DNA from 2 places in the Sporomusa rhizae genome. Region 1 is predicted to be linked to the other one. Evidence: a T-box and tRNA genes for the amino acid it is inferred to sense, from the RefSeq annotation. Region 1 holds a T-box; the other holds one or more tRNA genes.
The links. A T-box is a leader RNA that pairs with one kind of tRNA and senses whether it is charged. The one in region 1 lies ahead of tyrS (tyrosine--tRNA ligase), so its partner is inferred to be a tRNA-Tyr.
Positions count from the first base shown of each region.

Region 2: it has a tRNA-Tyr gene. The T-box ahead of tyrS (tyrosine--tRNA ligase) is inferred to sense a tRNA for this amino acid. The anticodon was not compared.

Region 1 is NZ_CP156925.1:2,848,907-2,859,299, forward strand. It holds rRNA gene SRRS_RS13385 (16S ribosomal RNA) at 810-2,600, opposite strand; gene yunB (sporulation protein YunB) at 3,170-3,874, opposite strand; gene SRRS_RS13395 (small, acid-soluble spore protein, alpha/beta type) at 4,002-4,331, shown strand; gene tyrS (tyrosine--tRNA ligase) at 4,374-5,591, opposite strand; T-box leader at 5,653-5,892, opposite strand; gene SRRS_RS13405 (transglycosylase domain-containing protein) at 6,164-8,350, shown strand; gene SRRS_RS13410 (hypothetical protein) at 8,725-8,847, opposite strand; gene SRRS_RS13415 (YbaB/EbfC family nucleoid-associated protein) at 9,258-9,578, shown strand; gene SRRS_RS13420 (hypothetical protein) at 9,591-10,196, shown strand; gene SRRS_RS13425 (ferredoxin domain-containing protein) at 10,306-10,393, opposite strand, start outside.
Region 2 is NZ_CP156925.1:2,459,252-2,469,644, reverse strand. It holds gene ylbJ (sporulation integral membrane protein YlbJ) at 1-486, shown strand, start outside; gene SRRS_RS11390 (ATPase) at 509-967, opposite strand; gene coaD (pantetheine-phosphate adenylyltransferase) at 1,000-1,485, opposite strand; gene rsmD (16S rRNA (guanine(966)-N(2))-methyltransferase RsmD) at 1,505-2,119, opposite strand; gene SRRS_RS11375 (NlpC/P60 family protein) at 2,271-2,978, opposite strand; tRNA gene SRRS_RS11370 (tRNA-Pro) at 3,147-3,223, shown strand; gene SRRS_RS11365 (hypothetical protein) at 3,853-3,999, shown strand; gene SRRS_RS11360 (hypothetical protein) at 4,157-4,324, shown strand; gene SRRS_RS11355 (hypothetical protein) at 4,423-4,737, shown strand; tRNA gene SRRS_RS11350 (tRNA-Tyr) at 4,973-5,057, shown strand; tRNA gene SRRS_RS11345 (tRNA-Gln) at 5,070-5,145, shown strand; gene SRRS_RS11340 (hypothetical protein) at 5,251-5,796, shown strand; gene SRRS_RS11335 (TIGR03960 family B12-binding radical SAM protein) at 5,798-7,528, opposite strand; gene nrdG (anaerobic ribonucleoside-triphosphate reductase activating protein) at 7,607-8,143, opposite strand; gene nrdD (anaerobic ribonucleoside-triphosphate reductase) at 8,158-10,170, opposite strand; gene nrdR (transcriptional regulator NrdR) at 10,190-10,393, opposite strand, start outside.

The DNA of each region.
Region 1 (10,393 bases):
ATTAGTATTAGGCAGTTGCAAAGTTTTTATTTATCCACTCTTCATCTCAACCAGGCGAAAATGACAATACCCGCCGTCAAAGAAGCGGCGGGCATTGTAGAAAACCAGGGAATACAAAATAAACGATACTATGGCCTCTGTTGACTCCTCCAGATTCAGCGCCACCTTTCGATAGCGGTTGCCAAGTTACTTGGTCTATCATGCAGGTCTCCCCAGATAAGAACGTCATCTTTCTGCTCATGTACCCGTCCAGAGTTACACTCCAGCCTTTGGCGGCTTAGGACTTTGTCTTGCGTTGGAGACTCGTCCGGCTGAAACAGCCTCAAATTGGCTTCGTGTACCTCGGGTCGAGCATTTGCCTCCAGCTTCCTTTAGATTCTGCCTCGCAGTAGACCCCCCTGCTCTTGGCTAACGGTAGGCGCTCGCCTGCCCCCGCTCAGGACTTTCACCCTAAAGATGACGCCCATGCTGGGCGTACAACGAAAAAAACTTACGAAGTAAAAACCTCGTAAGTTTTGATATTCCTGGTGGAGACAAGCGGGATCGAACCGCTGAGCTATATCCCCATTTTTCAGGAATACAATGTTGTTAGGTCTGCCTATTTATTTAAACAGCGTAATTTTTCATTCCCTCAAAACCAAACAATGTAAGAGTTAACATCTGCCAAATGTACCGACCTAGAAGTAGCTCGATTTTTATGTCGATAAACTTAATGATGTTCTTCGCTTCCGCTTAGAACTAAGCGATTCGTACCAATCAGCCTTCGCCTTCTTGGACTCTCTTATCGAACGTCGAGCAGTTCTCCCTAGAAAGGAGGTGATCCAGCCGCACCTTCCGATACGGCTACCTTGTTACGACTTCACCCCAATCATCGGCCCCACCTTAGACGGCTGACCCCGGTTCGACATTCGACCTTCGACTTTTGACTTTCGTAGGTTTTTCTTCCCTTTCGAATATCGTATGTCGAAAATCCAATGTCGAATCGGTTATCCCACCGGCTTCGGGTGTTTCCAACTTTCGTGGTGTGACGGGCGGTGTGTACAAGGCCCGGGAACGTATTCACCGCAGTATGCTGACCTGCGATTACTAGCGATTCCGACTTCACGGAGGCGAGTTGCAGCCTCCGATCCGAACTGAGAGCTTGTTTATGCGTTTGGCTTACCTTCGCAGGCTTGCTTCGCTTTGTTTAAGCCCATTGTAGTACGTGTGTAGCCCAGGACATAAGGGGCATGATGACTTGACGTCATCCCCGCCTTCCTCCGCATTGTCTGCGGCAGTCTCCTTTGAGTTCCCACCTTTACGCGCTGGCAACAAAGGATAAGGGTTGCGCTCGTTGCGGGACTTAACCCAACATCTCACGACACGAGCTGACGACAGCCATGCACCACCTGTTTTTGTGTCCCCGAAGGGAGGAACTTATCTCTAAGTTTTTCACTCAATGTCAAGCCCTGGTAAGGTTCTTCGCGTTGCGTCGAATTAAACCACATACTCCACCGCTTGTGCGGGCCCCCGTCAATTCCTTTGAGTTTCAACCTTGCGGCCGTACTCCCCAGGCGGGGTACTTATTGCGTTAACTCCGGCACAGGAGGGGTCGATACCTCCTACACCTAGTACCCATCGTTTACGGCTAGGACTACCGGGGTATCTAATCCCGTTCGCTCCCCTAGCTTTCGCGCCTCAGTGTCAGACACAGTCCAGAAAGTCGCCTTCGCCACTGGTGTTCCTCCCAATATCTACGCATTTCACCGCTACACTGGGAATTCCACTTTCCTCTCCTGCACTCAAGATCCCCAGTTTCCTGCGCCTATACGGGGTTGAGCCCCGCACTTAGACACACGACTTAAGAATCCACCTACACGCCCTTTACGCCCAATAATTCCGGACAACGCTTGCCACCTACGTATTACCGCGGCTGCTGGCACGTAGTTAGCCGTGGCTTCCTCCTTTGGTACCGTCATTACTTTAGATTATTTACCCAAAGCACGTTCGTCCCAAACGACAGAGTTTTACGATCCGAAAACCTTCTTCACTCACGCGGCGTTGCTCCGTCAGACTTTCGTCCATTGCGGAAGATTCCCCACTGCTGCCTCCCGTAGGAGTCTGGGCCGTGTCTCAGTCCCAGTGTGGCCGTTCATCCTCTCAGACCGGCTACTGATCGTCGCCTTGGTGAGCCTTTACCTCACCAACTAGCTAATCAGACGCAGACCCATCTCTAAACGATAGCTTATATATAGAGGCCATCTTTCTTATCTTTATCATGCGATAAAGATACCACATTCGGTATTAGCACCACTTTCGCGGTGTTGTCCCCATTTTAGAGGCAGGTTATCTACGCGTTACTCACCCGTTCGCCACTATCTGCTATTCAACACCCAAGGCTTTTGTGTTGTGACGACCCTGGATGGGTCTAATGTCGAGCTTGCCATGGACGGCAATAAAGCTCGACTTCCTTGCGTGAAGCACTCTCTTTCGTTCGCGCTTGACGCTGTCGGAATTCACCATCACTAAAACTCTCGGTGTTGAACAGCAGACCGTTCGACTTGCATGTGTTAGGCACGCCGCCAGCGTTCGTCCTGAGCCAGGATCAAACTCTCCATAAAATTGTATGCCGTCTATATGCCTTATTGCTATTTGCCGGCTGCTATCTCGATAAGCAGATAAACTACTATATCAGAAGAGACAGGCAAAAGTTCAAAGTCATTTTTGACTTCATTATTATGGAGCCATTTGTTGGCTCATAAATTCAAAAAAAAGAAATTGTTTTTGTGTGCTCAATGAGCACCGCACATCTGGCTTTCCGTACATTGTATTGAGACGCCATAACATGACGGCCTATACAGCCATGCATATTATGAAGCTCATACGATAGTACGCTATGATGCATTACTTACATTGTTCAGTTTTCAGGGAACACATCGGAGCATAATACTGTCGCATCGGCGACGTTTACATATACTATCATGCTTATAATAACATGTCAAATAGTATTTATTGGATTATTGCTGTATCGACGATGCTATATACATTATCATACAGATTTACCTTGTGTCAAACTTTCTCCAGCCAACAGTACAAGGAATGAAATAGTAAAGCCACAGTAAGTATTACTTACCTGTGGCTTACGTTGAGATGATCATAACTATTCAATTATAACAAATTCTAATTCTGGTTAATTATTGGCCTTAGGAGTACCATTATTGTTGTTATTGCCGCCATTTAGCAACTCACTGTCAAACGGGAATGGGAATTGTACATATGTATTAGGTACTTCACCAACAACAACATACTCGGCAATTGGCACTTGTGTATTGACGCTAACACTTTGGCTTACCAGCGGAACAACGATGCGGACTTGGGTAGTCGCAACCAAATAAACCATATGCCTGGTTTGGTTAATACCGGCTTGTTCAAATTTATCTACTACTTTAACCTGAACTGTCCCTACAGGAATTATAGTAACTGTAATTTTAGGCCCCATACTTGCCAGTAATTGGTTTCCTAACACTTGGCCAATAGGAATATCTATTTTTTCTTCAGTTATCTCTTTTAAAGCATCTTGTACTTTAATGGTAGTGTCAGCAGCTAATCTGTTGAATTCCATGGTATTAGGCTGGATAAGAACTACTCGCCCGTGTTCATCAACGGTAACATTTACCAGTGTCTTAGGATCAACAGTAAGGCTTACTCTGTTATTAATAACATTATTAATTGACTGGGTTGCAATGAGTGTTGCCCGTGTTTCTGCAATCGCCATCAGGGTAGGCTTTAGGTGGTTTTCAACCTGCCAGAAAGTAAACCCCACCAGAATTCCTAGAAGAACAGAAACTAAAGGAAAGAGTGGTATTGTACGTTTGCGCCGCACTGAAAACCGCATCTCTCCCCCCTCCTTCAGGCTTTCCCATCTTGATTATTATATATATGGTGTAAGTTGGCTGTTGGTTACTAAATTAAAGTTCATTATAAAATAAAATTGCGGGAATACTACTATATGAGGTGATTGTATGGACGGTTTACAAAAGTTAAAATTAGAAGCTGCCAATGAAACTTTAGGCCACGAAATGCAAAAAGAAATAACACCTGATAATTATGAAAATGTGCTTGATGAGAAAAAGGCTGAAGTAGCAGAAGAATTAGGACTTAAAGATAAGATTGAAAATGTTGGTTGGGAAAACATGACAACTAAAGAAGTAGGTAAGATTGGTGGTCATGTGGGAGGTCATATTGGCGGTCAAATGGTAAAAAAACTGATCGCTATGGCAGAATCGCAGATGGCCCCCGTTGACAAAGCAAGTATTGAAGATGCAAAGGATCATTTGGAAGGTAAAAAGTGAAAATAAAACTGGGTCGCAGGCTGCGACCCAGTTTTATTATTTTTATTCTATAATAATACGATGGTAGTTTTTCTTGCCTTTCCGAATAAGAACGCTGTTATTGCTGAAGTGGTCGGCTGTTAGTAAAAAGTCCGGATCTGTGATCTTGGTATCGCCAAGATAGAGACCGCCTTGCTGAACTAAACGCCGCCCTTCGCTTTTGGAGGCAACAATCCCGGTGCTTGCGAGGATATCTAGTAACTTTGTACCTACTGTTTCACTGGTAATTGATACAGTTGGAGCATTATCCAGATTTCCTGCGCCACCAAACAGTGCTGCCGCAGCCTCGGCCGCTTTTTCTGCTTCTTCTTGGCCGTGAATTAATTTAGTTACTTCAAAGGCCAGTGTTTTTTTCGCGATATTAATATCCTTATCTTTAAGCGCGCCCAAACGACGAACTTCATCCATAGGTAAGAATGTTAACAGTGCCAAGCATTTCTCTACGTCCGCATCATCAATATTACGCCAGTATTGGTAAAACTCATAGGGGGATGTTTTCTCAGCATCCAGCCAGAGAGCTCCTTTTTCGGTTTTGCCCATCTTGCGTCCATCACTAGTGGTCAATAAAGTAAAGGTTAATCCATACGCCGGTTTGCTTTCTTTACGACGGATAAGATCTGCACCGGCCAGAATGTTCGACCATTGATCATCACCGCCCATCTGCATTACACAGTTGCACTGGCGGTTAAGTTCCAGGAAGTCATACCCTTGCATTAGCATATAGTTAAATTCCAGGAACGATAATCCTTTATCCAGCCGTTGCTTGAAGCATTCTGCTGTAAGCATTCGATTAACGGAGAAGTGAACACCGATTTCACGAATAAACTTAACGTAGTTGAGATCCAGCAGCCAATCAGCATTATTCATCATCAATGCTTTGCCATCAGTAAAATCGATAAACCGCTGCATTTGCTTTTTAAACCGTTCGCCGTTGTGCTCAATATCTTCTCTGGTCAACATTTTGCGCATATCCGATTTCCCCGAAGGGTCTCCAATCATTGCCGTTCCACCACCAATGAGACAAACAGGGCGGTGACCGGCTTGCTGCATATGCGCCATTACCATCATTCCCAGAAAATGTCCTACATGCAAACTATCGGCAGTAGGATCGAAACCAATATAGAATGTGATTTTTTCTTTTTCTAATAACTCCGCAATTTCTTCTTCATGGGTCAGTTGTTGAACAAAGCCCCGTTCTTTAAGAATATCTAATACAGACATTGTTATATCCTCCTTAATTGCCCGGATCAAGACCGGTAAAAATAATAAAATCCCGTCCCTGGTTAGGGACGGGACTATAAACCCGTGGTACCACCCTTGTTGCTACTAAATAGCCACTCAAGCGAAGTTAAAAACTTCTTCTCTGCTATATAACGGTAGCGTACCGGCTCGGCTTACTAACAAATATGTTTTCAACCTGCTGCTCCTAGGTGTATTTCAGTCAGCCAGCTTACTGGGTTTCACCAGCCCCCAGCTCTCTAAAAAGCTATTCTGACTTACTTTTCCTACTCATCACTTTTTTTTGCTATTATTTTATTTTAACTATACCGCAATATAAGCATATTGTCAATTTTAGCCACTCTATGTTAAAGCTCGGCTATTTTACAATACATTAGTACTTTTTCCCATATTACGCCGTATTATAACATAACGAATTTAATAATGCGAACTGCAGATAAACATATACCCTATCATGAGTCGTTTTATGGTATAATGATTAGCGAATCTAGTCCTTGGCCTAATTACAATTTAAAATGAATGTATTTGTATTGAATCTGTAAGGGGAGGAAACCATGCAAGATAAAAATAATGAATTCAACGAAAATAGGGAAAATGGCAGACGGCGCTCAAAAAAGAACACACGAGCGATTACAATAGTTGCTGTTCTCGTGTTCCTGGTAATGCTTACAGGAGCTGGTTTAGGATTTTTAACAGCCAGTATCCATACCATGCCGAGCTTAAAGGGCGAGATACGTCCGGCCGTTTCTTCTCAAATTTTCGACGTTAATGGAAAACTGATTACAACTATTCATTCGGTTGAAAATCGCTTGCCTGTATCAATGAATAAAATACCTAAGAACTTACAAAACGCTTTTATTGCGGCTGAGGATGTTCGCTTCTATCAGCATAGTGGCATCGACCCTCGCGGTATTTTGCGCGCTATATGGTCTAATATGACAGATAGAGGGATTTCTGAGGGTGGCAGTACGATAACTCAACAATTAGCCAGAAATGCTTTACTCTCTCAAGATCAAACGATTAAGCGTAAAATTCAAGAAGCTTTTTTGTCTTTACAAATCGAACGGCAATATAGCAAGAACGAAATTTTAGAGATGTATATGAATCAGATTTATTTTGGGCAAGGCGCTTATGGGGTTCAAACGGCAGCTCAAGTCTATTTTGGGAAAAATGTTGAAGATCTTAACCTTGCAGAATGTGCAATAATTGCTGGTATTCCCAAAAGCCCAAATTACTATTCTCCCTCAAGTAATTTAAAAGCTGCTAAAGAACGTCAAGCAGTCGTCCTTGATCAGATGGTTAAGTATGGTTATATTGATGCGACTACAGCAGCAAAAGCAAAGAATACAGAAATTAAGATAGCTAGTCGTCCGGCGACGGCTACCCCTACTACTGCTTCGTATTTTATTGATTATGTTACGCAACAGCTTATTGATAAATATGGTGCGGATGCAGTATATAAAGATGGACTGAAAGTATATACTTCACTTGATTTAGATATGCAAAAAGCGGCTGAACGGGCAATGGAACAGTTGCCAACAAGACGCACTGAAAATGGGATAAAACAACCGCAGGGCGCACTTGTCGCAATTGACCCTCATACCGGATATATTAAGGCAATGGTTGGCGGACGCGGTAACGATCAATTTAACCGCGCGGTATTGGCTGAACGTCAACCAGGTTCTGCCTTTAAACCATTTGTTTATTTGGCTGCTATTGAAAGTGGGTATACACCAGCTAGTATTATTGATGACAGCCCTATCAGCTTCGGTAGTTGGTCACCAGTGAATTATGACAGGAGCTTCCGTGGACCAGTAACTATCCGCTCGGCCCTCGAACAGTCACTTAACGTTGTTACTGTTAAATTAGCACAACAAGTGGGTATTGATAAAACCTTATATTATGCACAGCAAATGGGAATATCCACACTAGTTCTTAATGGTGATACCAACGATCGCAATTTAGCTATGTCGCTAGGCGGACTTACCCGCGGTGTTACTCCGCTAGAGATTGCCAGCGCCTATGGCGTTCTTGCCAATAACGGGGTTCGGGTTGAACCGACAGCTATTGTTAAAGTTGTAGACCGCAATGGCAAAGTTATTGAAGAACATGTTGCTAAAGAAAAAGTAGTTGTTAATGAGCGCAGCGCTTATCTTCTTACAGATATGATGAAAGGTGTTATTAATAATGGTACTGGTACCGGCGCTTATTTTGGGCGTCCGGCCGCGGGTAAAACCGGTACAACCAATGATTATAAAGATGCTTGGTTTGTTGGATTTACCCCAGATTTATCTACATCCGTTTGGCTTGGTTATGACAATTCTGACTATCTGAGCGGGGTAACCGGCGGGACAATTCCTGCGAATATCTGGCGTACTTTTATGAGCGATGTTGCTGCTAAATATGTGGCGAGAGACTTTGCCAAGCCTTCGGGAATTGTGGGTGCCAGAGTTTCAACTAAGGATGGCTTACTGCTAAATGATCCCAATAATCAGGAAGGACGAAATGAAATCTTTGTGGAAGGTACTCAGCCCACAAAAGTATCGACTGTTCCTGCATCTAAAGATGGAAAAGACAAAGACGGTAAAGATATCAAGCAGTCTGATCAAGCTAATCCTGCCTCCGATGCTTCAACAAATGTAGATAAAACTGCGCCGCCACCGCCGTCTAAGAGCGACAAAAATACGGGCACTCCTTTGGCACCGCCGCCCCCACCTAAGGATTCTGGTAAGAAAAACTAGATTAGTAAATGATGTGGTATATATCGTAATTTTTCCGCTTATAAAAATAAAAAAAACACGCGTATTTTACGCGTGTTTTTTTGCGTTTGCGCATATACATTATTATAGACTGTTAGGGGAACACGCTGCCCGGGGCCGTTCCTGGATATAAGTATGAATACTATAGGCAAGTGTCGTCACCTTCAAAGAAGAACAATAATAAAATTATAATGATAATCCAAATACCACCAAAACCATGACGGCCAAATCCACCACGCGACATGTAAGCTACCTCCTTAATTATCATTAATGAAGGCGAGGTACCGTCCGCCCTTCTACTTCAATATATACATCTTATTGTGGAAGTGTTACTGAGCAAGGCTGACATCAAGTTACTAATTTGGCCTATTAAATAGACTTCTAATTTGTTTAGGTGCTTCTGATGCCACTTTTACCGACTTCATAGTATTGTTAATAACATCAGTCATATTGCGAATTTTATCTACGGTAGTAGACATAGAGTCAATCCTTCTATCCATTGAAAAGTTTTCTGATGTCAATGTCAAAAGGATGACCACTAGTTGAAGGTTAAGATTAGGATTTTGCATTATCTTTCTGAACAAAGCTGCAGGTCCTCTGGAACTCGTGGCTTTAGACGAGGATTGGTTTATTGGTGTAACCGCTGGTGCTTTATCTATTGTTGATTTTTCAATATTAGTTCTTAACGTTGTAACAGGCCCATCTACAGGCGGTACTCCCGAGTTTCGGTGGTATTTTCGCACACGCATGTTTTCACGACCCCTCAAATTATGATTTTCTTAATCCAATATATGAAGTTCGAAGGTATTTTGTTTCTCCTGAAGTTTGGACACTCACAAAATTTGTTAAATTGAATAAATTAGATAAGAAATATGGAGGTGATTAGACAGTGTTTGAACAGTTTGGTAATCTTATGGAAATGGTAAAAAAGGTTCAACAAAATGTAGATAGTGTACAGGATCAACTTAAACAAGAAAAAATCGAAGTGAATAGCGGCGATGTTGTTAAAATAACGGTAAATGGTCAGCAGGAACTTATCTCTATTCAAATTAATAGCAAATATTTAGTTGCTGAAAACGCCGCTTTACTGCAGGATTTACTTTTAGCTACTATAAACAATGCGTTGACTAAGTCCCGGGAGCTTAATCAAACTGCAATGAGCAAGCTTGCTACAGACTTAAACCTGCCCAAAATTCCCGGCGTTTTTTAAGGAGGCGGTCCTATGCCGAATGACACCGAGAATAATGGGTCATCGACGCTGCTCAGTTCAGTAGTACGATTGTTAGACTCCAATATTTCCGCTGGATCAGGACTTGATAATTTAATAACTGTCCTATCACTGTTATGCCTAATTTCTATAGTTAGCCGTAACCAAACTGTCAATCAGCCATCTCAAATACAATCGACAGCTAACAGCAGCAATCCTCTACATAAATTATTAGGTGATTTAACAAAAGGCGTTAGCAATGACGGGGGTGGTTTATCACCCGACAGTCTGATGTCTCTTCTTCCTTTGTTGAATAACCCACAACTTAAATCAAAGCTTAATCCGGGTACTATTGGAAGTGTTTTAGGGTTGTTGAATAATATGGGTGGACTTGGTTCGAATTCCTCGCAGGATAAGCCTAAAAATGAAAGTAAATCTGAGAGCAAAACCGAAGCTTCTAAGTCAACAAAGGAACCGGAAACGACCGTCCAACCATCTGTTTCTGTCCAACAACCTACATCGCCCCCAATACAAAATCCATCCCCACAAGACACCGAAACTTCAGAAGAGCCTGAAGGTAAAAACTACGGAAGATATTTAAATTGGAAAAACAACTTCTAAATGAATTAATAAGCGGCCTACGGAAAAATTTAGCTGTTTTCATTAAACAAAAAAACCGGTGGTAATACTCACAAATTGAGTAACCACCGGTTTTATATATGTATTTAACTTAGGTGCGATCAAAAAACGGACTTTTTCCTGAAACACTGAGCGGTATGCCGTAAGCAATTTCAACATCTTCTTCAAATATAGCAAGA
Region 2 (10,393 bases), 390 kb from region 1:
ACAGATATGTTTGCCGCAATGTTAAGCTTAATCGGCTACAGTACAAACTTGGCCCCATCATTAGTAAGCGGTTTATTAGAAATTGATTTAGGCACATTGGCCGCCAGCCAGGCTGACGCGCCATTAGTTCAAAAAGTCGCCATCGCTAGCGCTATTATTGCTTGGAGCGGACTTTCTGTTCATGGGCAAGTAGCCAGTATTGTTATCGAATCAGGTATTCGTATGACTCCTTATATGATAGGCAGACTACTGCATGCCATAATTGCAGCTATACTGACAATTTTACTGCTTGGGCAAGGTCAAGTGATTACTAAACTGTTAGTAATTCCAGCATCTATGAGTTTAGCCCAAAGCAATAGTTTAAGTCTATGGTTAAACAGAATTGAGCAAACTACTTATCAGATTGGCGTGCTACTTAGCATTATGATTGTACTATCAATTGCGTTCCATCTATTTAAAGGAGTATACGGCTATATAAAAAGATAAGGAGCTTTGCTCCTTTTCATTTTTATCCTACATTATTCTTATTTTGCTGTAAATCACGGTGGCCTTGTTTAACCACTTCAAGGGTTTTTTCAAGATGAGCCGTAACATGCTTAAATACTTCATCAGCATAAGACACAGCATCAGTTTGCAAGTCTGCTGCCGTTTTTCTTGCCTGTGCAACAAATTCATTAGCTTGTTCCTGCGCTTGCTTATTTATAGCATTTTCATCGGTAAGTCTAATTACATAAGCCTTTGCCTGTTCTACAATGTTTTGCGCTTCCCTTTGTGCATCATCCAGAATGCGTTGACGATCCGTAATAATTCTTTTAGCCTCATCGATTTCTTTAGGCATTTGTTCGCGCAGCTCGTCTAAAAATCTAGCCAAATCATCTTCTTCGACTACCCTTTTATTAGTAAAAGGCACGCGAGCGGCATCAACCAACATGTTTTCCATATCATCCAATAATTTCTCAATACTCATAAAGGTTCCCCCTCCCCACTTTGTACACGAATCTAACTTTTTTCTCGAATTCTCTTTACAATTTTCTCTTCTAGACATTCAGGGACTAATCCGGTTATCGGTCCACCAAATTTAGCTAACTCTTTAATACCACTAGAACTAATAAATGAGTATTCATTGCTAGTCATCATAAAAATAGTTTCTATTTCCGGATCAATTTTTTTAATAAGCAGTGCTCGCTGAAACTCGTATTCGAAATCAGTCAATGCCCGCAAGCCTCTAATTATAAAGTTGCTATTTTGGCGCCGAACGTAATCGTTCAAAAGACCTGAAAAACTATCAACTTTGACATTAGGTAAATCCTTAGTTGCTAAAGTTAGCATTTCTACCCGTTCTTCCATAGTAAACAATGGCTTCTTATTGGGATTATGAAAAACAGCTACGATTACTAAGTCAAACATTTTGCTAGCCCGTAAAAAGATATCTAAATGACCGTTAGTTACCGGATCAAAACTTCCAGGACAAACTCCTATCCGCATGTTAAATGCCTCCCTATTGCTAAATAGTGCACGCACATTCTCGCAACAAAAATGTTACATATGTTTCGCCATAGTGTTCCGTACGAATCAACTTTAAATAGTTCCATTCAATATTTATCACTTCATGTTTGGAATGCTCTACTACAATTATTCCACCATCTTCTAAAAGATTTATCGTATCAAGTTTGAGAAGCACTTCGTTCACTAACCCCTGATTATAAGGAGGATCCACAAAAACCAGCGTGAATGTCCGCCCCAATTGGCTTAACTTAGCCAACATTTTAACGGAGTCACCACGCTGAACTTCAGCCAATTCACTTAATTTGGTAGTACAAATATTGTCGCGAATAGCCGCAAGACTCGCAGAACTATGGTCAATAAATAGCGCATGCTCAGCCCCACGGCTTAAAGCTTCCAGACCTAAGTTTCCCGTTCCAGCAAACAAGTCCAACACCTTAGCACCAACTACTGCCACTTTGGTAATCGTTAACGGCATGGTGGTGAGAATATTAAACATAGACTCCTTAACCCTGTCGGCTGTAGGGCGAACATCCAGACCTTTTGGTACTTTAAGCTTAACTCCTTTGGCAATCCCTGTTATAATCCGCATGTTTACCTCAAATTGTGCCTGAATTTCTTTTTAACATAAACATTTTAGCACATTTAACTACTTGTGGCACTTTTTTGCAAAAAAAATTATTTAATATTTTGTCTATCTATTATTCCCGCCTTAACGCCCAACAAACAAAAAATAACCGGATAACCGGCTATTTTTATGATCATAGTTATCGGCTAATGCGAAAAGCACCTAAAAACCGTTCCTGATAGTACGGTTTGGACATTGGTGTCAACGTTACTTTGCCAGCGGCAGAGCTCGCATGAATAAATTGGCCATTTCCGACATATATACCTACATGTGAAGGACCGGGCATATACGTACTATAAAAAACCAAATCTCCGGGTTGAATATCAGCAGCCGCTACACGATGTCCGAAATAGTATTGTTCATCGGCAACTCGCGGCAACAAAACTCCATAACAGTTGTAAATATAATATACAAAACCAGAACAATCAAATCCAGATGGAGCCGCTCCCCCCCATACATATGGTATACCTAAAAAGCTGCGAGCAAAATTAGCAATTTGTTGCCCGCCTTTTCTCTCAGTATTACCACGACTTATTTCGCCATTACCTGAGTAATTGCGAAGCGCCCGCCATGTACCTGAACCAACGATACCGTCATCTTCGATTCCAGCATTTTGTTGAAATTTTATAACAGCATATTTAGTATATTCGCCAAAGTTTCCATCAACGTCATCATGATAAAAACCAAATCTTCTTAATTCAGTCTGTAAAGTATAAACCGCCGCATTTGCATCTCCCTGCCTTATTACAGGCATTTCCTCTCCTGATGCAAAAGCCATTTTACCGGGAGTACTTAGTAGAAAAAACGCACAGATAAACGCTAAAAAAACCATTTTTACTATCTTCAAACACATACCTCCATCGATTCTACTTTTCTTCTTTCCTTTCGACATTTGCAAAAAAATTCCTTTAGGACAAAAGACTCATAAGAAGCTAAGAGAAATTTTAAATAAAATTTACTCAAGCTTCGCTGTTGACAAGGACATTATGAATGTGTATACTTAATAAATGTGAGCCGGGGCGTAGCGCAGTTTGGTAGCGCGCTTGGTTCGGGACCAAGAGGCCGCAGGTTCGAATCCTGTCGCCCCGACCAGTTTAATCTAGTGAATCCAGGCAACCCGAGCTGTGGATAAATCTTTAAAAAGCACAATGAGTAGTCAACTCCTAGCCGTTATTCTAACGAACGACGAAAGTTAAGAAAAAAACGTATTTTACAACCTCTTCTTTAGTATTAAGAGGTTGTTTTTATTTTGTGCGCTAGTAAGTTTCCTTCCTTATTATATGTTATGTAAAAACAAAACCATTGGTGCACACAAATGCTTGAAGTCAATGCTGTTAAATTAAGCTAACGCCCAATAAATCACTTCGTCTGGCGAAAAACCATGAAGTTACCCGCTTTTTCGCTTCTTTTTCGGTTTTTCCTGCTCTTTAATGGCGTTTATGCTTGCTTTTAGTGCGGCCACGATGTCAAATATCTTGCCGCCGGCTTCGATAGACATAACTCCAACCGTTATATTGTCTGAACTGTGAGAGATAAAACCTTGAATTGAGTGACTTCGTTAGGGATATGCCGGAAATATTTCATTTTGCCGAAGAGCTTTTCGTCTCCTGCTCCTTATGTAGAAACTAATAGTTCGGCTTCTTACTTATTTTTTTTAACTATCACCTCTTAACAACATAATCAGTATAATAAAGTAACCTGAATTAGAAGGTGGTGATAATTTGATCATTGATTTCAATGAACAAAAATTTAGAAGCGAAGTTATAAATATGGTTCGCCCCCTGGGACTCGGCAAACGTCAAATTGAACAAGTGGTGACTCAAGCATTACTAGCTGTTCGTAGAGCAAGTAGACCAGTAAGAATGTAATTAATTATTCTAATGCCCCTGGAGGTCAGCCTACTTTTGCACAAATGAAACCACTTCCACATATTGGGTTAGTTAGAACTTACTGCTTTAAATGATACCAAATTAAGTTCAGATTTTTACTAACGTTTGGGTAATACTAACCTTGGAGGTGATTCTTTTGAAAAGCTCCGGAAACTATGGTGAAAAATTCGGTAAAAAATTACCTAATACCGAAGCTAAGTATATTACCGGAAATGTTGGCGTCCAGGAAAATCCTGAGGCACCACCGAGAAAGAAAGAAAATCATACTATCGAACCACCCAAAGTTTCTACTCAGCATTTTTAAGTCGGCATATGCCGGCTTTTTTTTTGAATCACCCCATCACCAGCTGAAAAAGTTTAATTAATCTTTCATTGGTAACACTATTGCTGGAGGTGATTTTAATGGCCAATAACAGTCGTAGCCCAAACACACAACCAACAAGTCCAAAGAAAGTGTTTGACACCAGCGGTATCGAGACATCACTAATTCGGGACAGCCTCTCCCAGTCGTTCGATAATTCCCAATCCCAAGAAGGCTCCTCTCAGAAAAAATCCAAAAATGCAGATTTAGATAACCAGGCAAACGGCATTGTTAATCTTAATGGAATTCCAGTTTCTCCCTCAACAGGCTCTGCTAGACCAGCTCAACTTGATCGTGGTAAAAGCAAGCACACTATCCAAATTAGCAAAGATTTGCAAAATACCACTTATAGGTAAATGCAATTGACGCTTTTATAACCTATCTATAATCATAAACGTACCTAAAATCAATCTGCCAAACGGAATATATAACAAAAGCCCAAGAAGCGAATAAGTTTCGGACAAAACAAAATACCACATTATCAACATAAAATAAAAGTAAACTATAATCTTGCATTTGCCAAATGTACATGATATAATATGTCACGTTGTAGAAATTTTCAGTTTGATAATAGGGCTTCTGGTTTGAATTGGAGGGATTCCCGAGTGGCTAAAGGGAGCAGACTGTAAATCTGCCGTCTTTGACTTCGGTGGTTCGAATCCACCTCCCTCCACCATTTTATTTATATAGGGGCGTAGCCAAGTCGGTAAGGCAACGGACTTTGACTCCGTCATGCGTTGGTTCGAGTCCAGCCGCCCCTGCCAAAATTAAAGCAGAGCATGTTGCCTGCTTTTTTTTGTTTTTATTCAATTACTTGCATATTCTCTTCAACTTTACAATTATCTAAAAGATACTCATGGAGGATTAATATGGCAAAAAATTCGTTTATTATTTGTCTTATACTGCTATTAATGTTGACAACCCCCTGTTTCGCGGGACAAAGTTCAATTGTCACCAGCTCCTTTGTCGCCGTAGCTGTACATATCGACACTGCCAACAAAGATATAATAGGTGTTGATCTTTTGGAAGCCGGAATCAATAAGTTTATTCAATATAAGTCTAGTCTGGTAATGATGGATGGAATGATACTCTCAGGCAGCAGTGTTTTACGAGAACTGAAAAAAGCAGGAATTGATGATTTTAGCAACCCTAATCCTACAAAACTTCAAGATTTCGGAAAAATTAACGATGTATCCTATGTCTTACTCCTGACTCTCTATCCCCTGGATATTTCAGCTGATATTAAAGCATTTGACGTTAGCAAGGGAGACTATCTTGTTGGAAAAAAAATTACTCAGCCTAAGGAGGCTGAGTCTAAATTCGGATTCATGGATACTATGCTTAATAAGTTTTCTCGTTTAATTGACGGTGAGCTTGACGAGATATTTAAAATTATTAGTATTAATAAATCCTAATTTATTTGCAAACACCACACCTTTTACACCCAGCAACACATGGCTGGGTGTATTTTTCTGCCTGGGCTTGTCGATATTCTGACAACAAATATGACATATCAAAACCCATGTCTAAATTATCCCAAGGAAGAATTTCTGTTTCTCCCCTAGTACGATATAAATAGAAGTCTTCATCAATTTTGTGAATTTTGATTGCTTGTTTCCATCCTTTTGTACCACCATTATTCATGGCCGTAAGTAATACCGATCCTAATTTTCTGTCTCCTCGCGCCAGTACGCTTTGAATGTAGGCCTCCCTAGGATGTTCAATTAAAATTTCAATTCCCTTAACCTTTTTTAATGTGCTTTGAATGTATTTTAATCTGGATGAAGCTATCTCCAGGGGAGCCATAGGCAGCCATTGGAATGGTGTAAATGGCTTGGGGATAAAAGGATTAATACTTAAAGTCAACAACCCCTTACTGCCTAACCCCTCCATGTATGCCTTGATATTACGTGCCATCCCGACAATGGCTTCTATATCCTGATCAGTCTCCCCCGGTAAGCCAACCATAATATATAACCGAACATGCGGAATGCCGGCTGTTGCCGCAGCTTTTATTGCTTGATACAGGTGTTCATCACTAATCTGTTTATTAATCACTTTGCGCAAGCGTTCACTGCCAGCTTCCGGCGCTAACGTTATTGTTTTGTGACCACTGGAAGCTAACGCTTCTACCAACGATTGCGTGAGCGAATCAGCTCTAAGTGATGCAACTGACATAGTTAGACCCTGATCCAATATTATTTGACACAATTTATCAATTTCAGGATAGTCTGAAATCGCCGCTCCCATCAGCCCAACTTTTGCCTGAAACAGCTTAGCTTTTTTCACAGCTTCGGTAATTTGTGTTAAAGAACGTACCCGTGGGTTACGGAAACAGTACCCTGCCATACAGAATCGGCAATGCCTGCCACAGCCCCTGGCAACTTCAATTAGATACATATCTCTGAATTCAGTATCAGCAGTTACAATAACAGTTTGGCCAGGGTAGCTGCTCAAATCTTTTATATAGCGGCGTTTTACGTTAGCCGGGATACCGTCATAGCGCTCATATCGATTAACTATGCCCGCAGCATCATATATCGGCCGGTAAAATCTCGGTACATATACTCCTTCTATATTAGCTAACTTTAATAAAAGTTTTTCTCTCGACAAACCACTGTTTAAACCATCGTAATAAGTGTCTAAAAACTCATGAATTACTTCTTCCCCTTCTCCAATAATACAAGCATCAACAAAGTCAGCCAATGGTTCGGGGTTAAATGTAGCACACGGTCCGCCAATAATAACGAGCGGATCGCCTTCTTGCCTATCGGCCGCCAACACTGGAACTTTACCTGTAGCTAATATATTAATCATATTAAAATAATCCATTTCAAATGAGACAGCAAAGGCAATCAGCGGAAATTCATACAAGGGCAGCTGGTTTTCCAAACTTAATAAAGGCGTATTTGTCCGAACATATTCATCCATGGTCTTTTTATCAGGCAAAAACAGCCGTTCACAGGCAGTATCGCCCCGGCTGTTTACTTGCTCATAAATAATATGCAGTCCTAGATTGGACATCCCCACGTGATAAGTATTCGGATAAACAAGCGCCATAGGCCGGCGAGACCCGGGAGCATAGACCATTGTTCCTTGTTCTGCCGCCACAATTTTTCGCAGGCGTTCTTTAAGCTGCCATGACATGTTAATCACATCCACCTTTATCGTAGTAACTATACCATTACAATAGTATACAAACATTTATTAAAATTATAGCAGCATTTAGGCCCAGCGCTTTTGCAAAGCATCTTCCCAGAGGACGACCTTCATAACTTTTAAAGTTGCCTTCACATCGATCAAGCGCTGGTTACGGGAACCACGAAATGCTAAGCTTAAATCACGCTCAGCTTCACGGTATTTTCCATCTATAAGTATATCGGTTTGTTTAAGGAGTTGCCCTACAGCTTTATTCGTTAAAGCCATTGCCGTTAACTGTTCAAACCTAAAGCCACTATACGTGACGATATCAAGCCCCAACGTTTTTAGGCGTTTTGCCAGCTGAACTAATGGTTCAGGTTGCAGAAACGGTTCTCCACCCGAGAATGTTACACCCCTTAATAACCGGTTGTGAAGAACCTTCTTTTCAATATGGTTAAAAAGCCCTTCTATATCAACAACGTAACCGCCATTACTATCATGAGTATCGGGATTATGGCAACCTGAGCACCCATGTGGACAGCCCTGTGCAAAAACTACCAAGCGTAAGCCTGGGCCATCAACAACGCTTTCCTCTGTTATTCCAGCAAGCCTAATTTCCATACATTTTCCCTACCTTAGATATGTCTTACTCTTTGATTTAATTCGTTCAATTTAGCGTCATTAAAGCGGTCAACCGTACTAAGATAACCAGTAATCCGCCGAACTCGACGCACATTGCTAGTTCCACATGAAGGACACTCCTCAGTGTCAATTACCCCTAAATGTCCACAGCCTTCACAAAAATCAACAGGATAGTTAAAGCCAGCATATCCAAAATCACATTTTCGCATATAACGAATGATCTCTTCCAAAGCCCCCAGATTATTAACAGGCGGCGCTCCAAATTCCACATAGCTGATATGCCCCGCATTAGCATACTTGTGATATACACCTTCAATCCGAATCTTATCAAAAACACTAATCGGATAGTTAACAGGTATATGGAATGAATTCGTATAATATTCTTTATCTGTAACTCCTGGGATAATACCATATTCACGGCGATCCATTCTAACAAAGCGTCCTGATAAGCCTTCAGCCGGGGTCGCCAATAATGTATAGTTCAAATCATAATGTTCTGCTGCCCGGTCCATTTTATCCCGCATAAATGCCACAATTTCTTCACCCATAATCTGGGCTTCTTCGTTTTCCCCATGATGATATCCGGTTAAAGCAGTTAAAGCTTCAGCTAAACCAATAAAGCCCACCGAAAGAGTACCATTTTTAATTACATCTTCAATATAATCGTTGGCTTTCAACATGTCCGAATCAATATATAAGCCCTGCCCCATTAAAAACGGCATATCCCGAACTCTTAATTTAGCCTGAACTTCAAAACGGTGGTATAACTGTTCGCAAGTCAAATCGATAAATTCGGACAGACTTTGATAGAATTTCATTAAATTGCGTTCTGCTTTAATAGCTAACCGCGGCAAATTAATGGTCGTAAAACTCAAATTGCCGCGTCCATCGGTTACTTCCGGGCCGCAACGGTTAGACATTACCCTGGTGCGACATCCCATATACCCGACTTGATCTCCATAAGGCTTATTAAAAGATGAATCCATAAAGCTAAAAGTAGGATTAAGCCGTTGCGCCGCAACACGAATCGCTAATTTAAACAAATCATAGTTGGGATCCCCGGGGTTAAAGTTTACTCCTTCTTGAAGACGGAAAATAATGTTAGGAAAAATTGGGTTTTCACCTCGACCTAGCCCCTTTTCATAGGCTAGCAGTAGGTTTTTGGTTACGGTCCGCCCAGCCGGTGAAGTATCGGTACCTACATTTAAACTAGAAAATGGTACTTGTGCACCTGCCCGTGAATGCATGCTATTTAAATTATAGATCAATGCTTCCATAGCTTGATATACTTCTTCATTGCTGGCCTTTTCCATAAAAGGTGCCATGTCCCGGTCAAAAAAAGCAAAGGACTGCCCTCCATGCATATCATTCTGTGAACTTTGCAGAATAATAGCTGCGAGAGCAGTAGCTGACGCAGGCCGCCTAGGTGAGCGAATAAAACCATGTCCATTATTAAAACCATTTTGCAATAGTTTGCCCAACGGAATTTGAACACATGTTAGTGTCTTTCCATAAAAGTCCAGGTCATGAATATGATAGTCACCTTTTACATGAGCTTGGGCATATTTCTCTGGAATAAGACGGTTCAAGTAGTATGCCTTACTGGCTGCACTGGCAATCTGCAGCATTTTAGCAGATGGAGAGTTAGAAACATTGGCATTTTCCCGGCTAGTTTCTACTAAAATTTCACCAACGGCATCCATAAGCTCTGATTTAGCTTCACGCATACGGGTACGCTTGTCCCTGTGCAAAATATATGCTTTAGCTGTTTTAGCATGACCTGTCTCAATTAACGTCTTTTCAACAGCATCCTGAACATCCTCAACACTAAATATTCCACCATTATATCTTTGTTTTAAAAATTTTAAAACATCCAAAGTAATTTCTAACGCCAGCTGCCGGTCAGCACCGCCCACTGCTTTTGCCGCTTTATAAATAGCCTCTGTTATCTTACTCTCATCGAAAGAGGCTTCCCGACCATCGCGTTTTTTTATTTTCACAAACATACCCTTCCTCCATATTCATTTACTCTTTATGCTGAACCTTCATAAGCATTTCAAGCTCTTGCATAAAATTATTAATGTCAGCAAATTGCCGGTATACCGAAGCAAAGCGTACATAAGCTACCTGATCAATTTCTTTCAGCCGCGCCATTACAGCTTCGCCAATCTGACGGGTAGACACCTCTCGCTCAGTATTATTACGAATCTCTTTTTCAATCTTACTAAC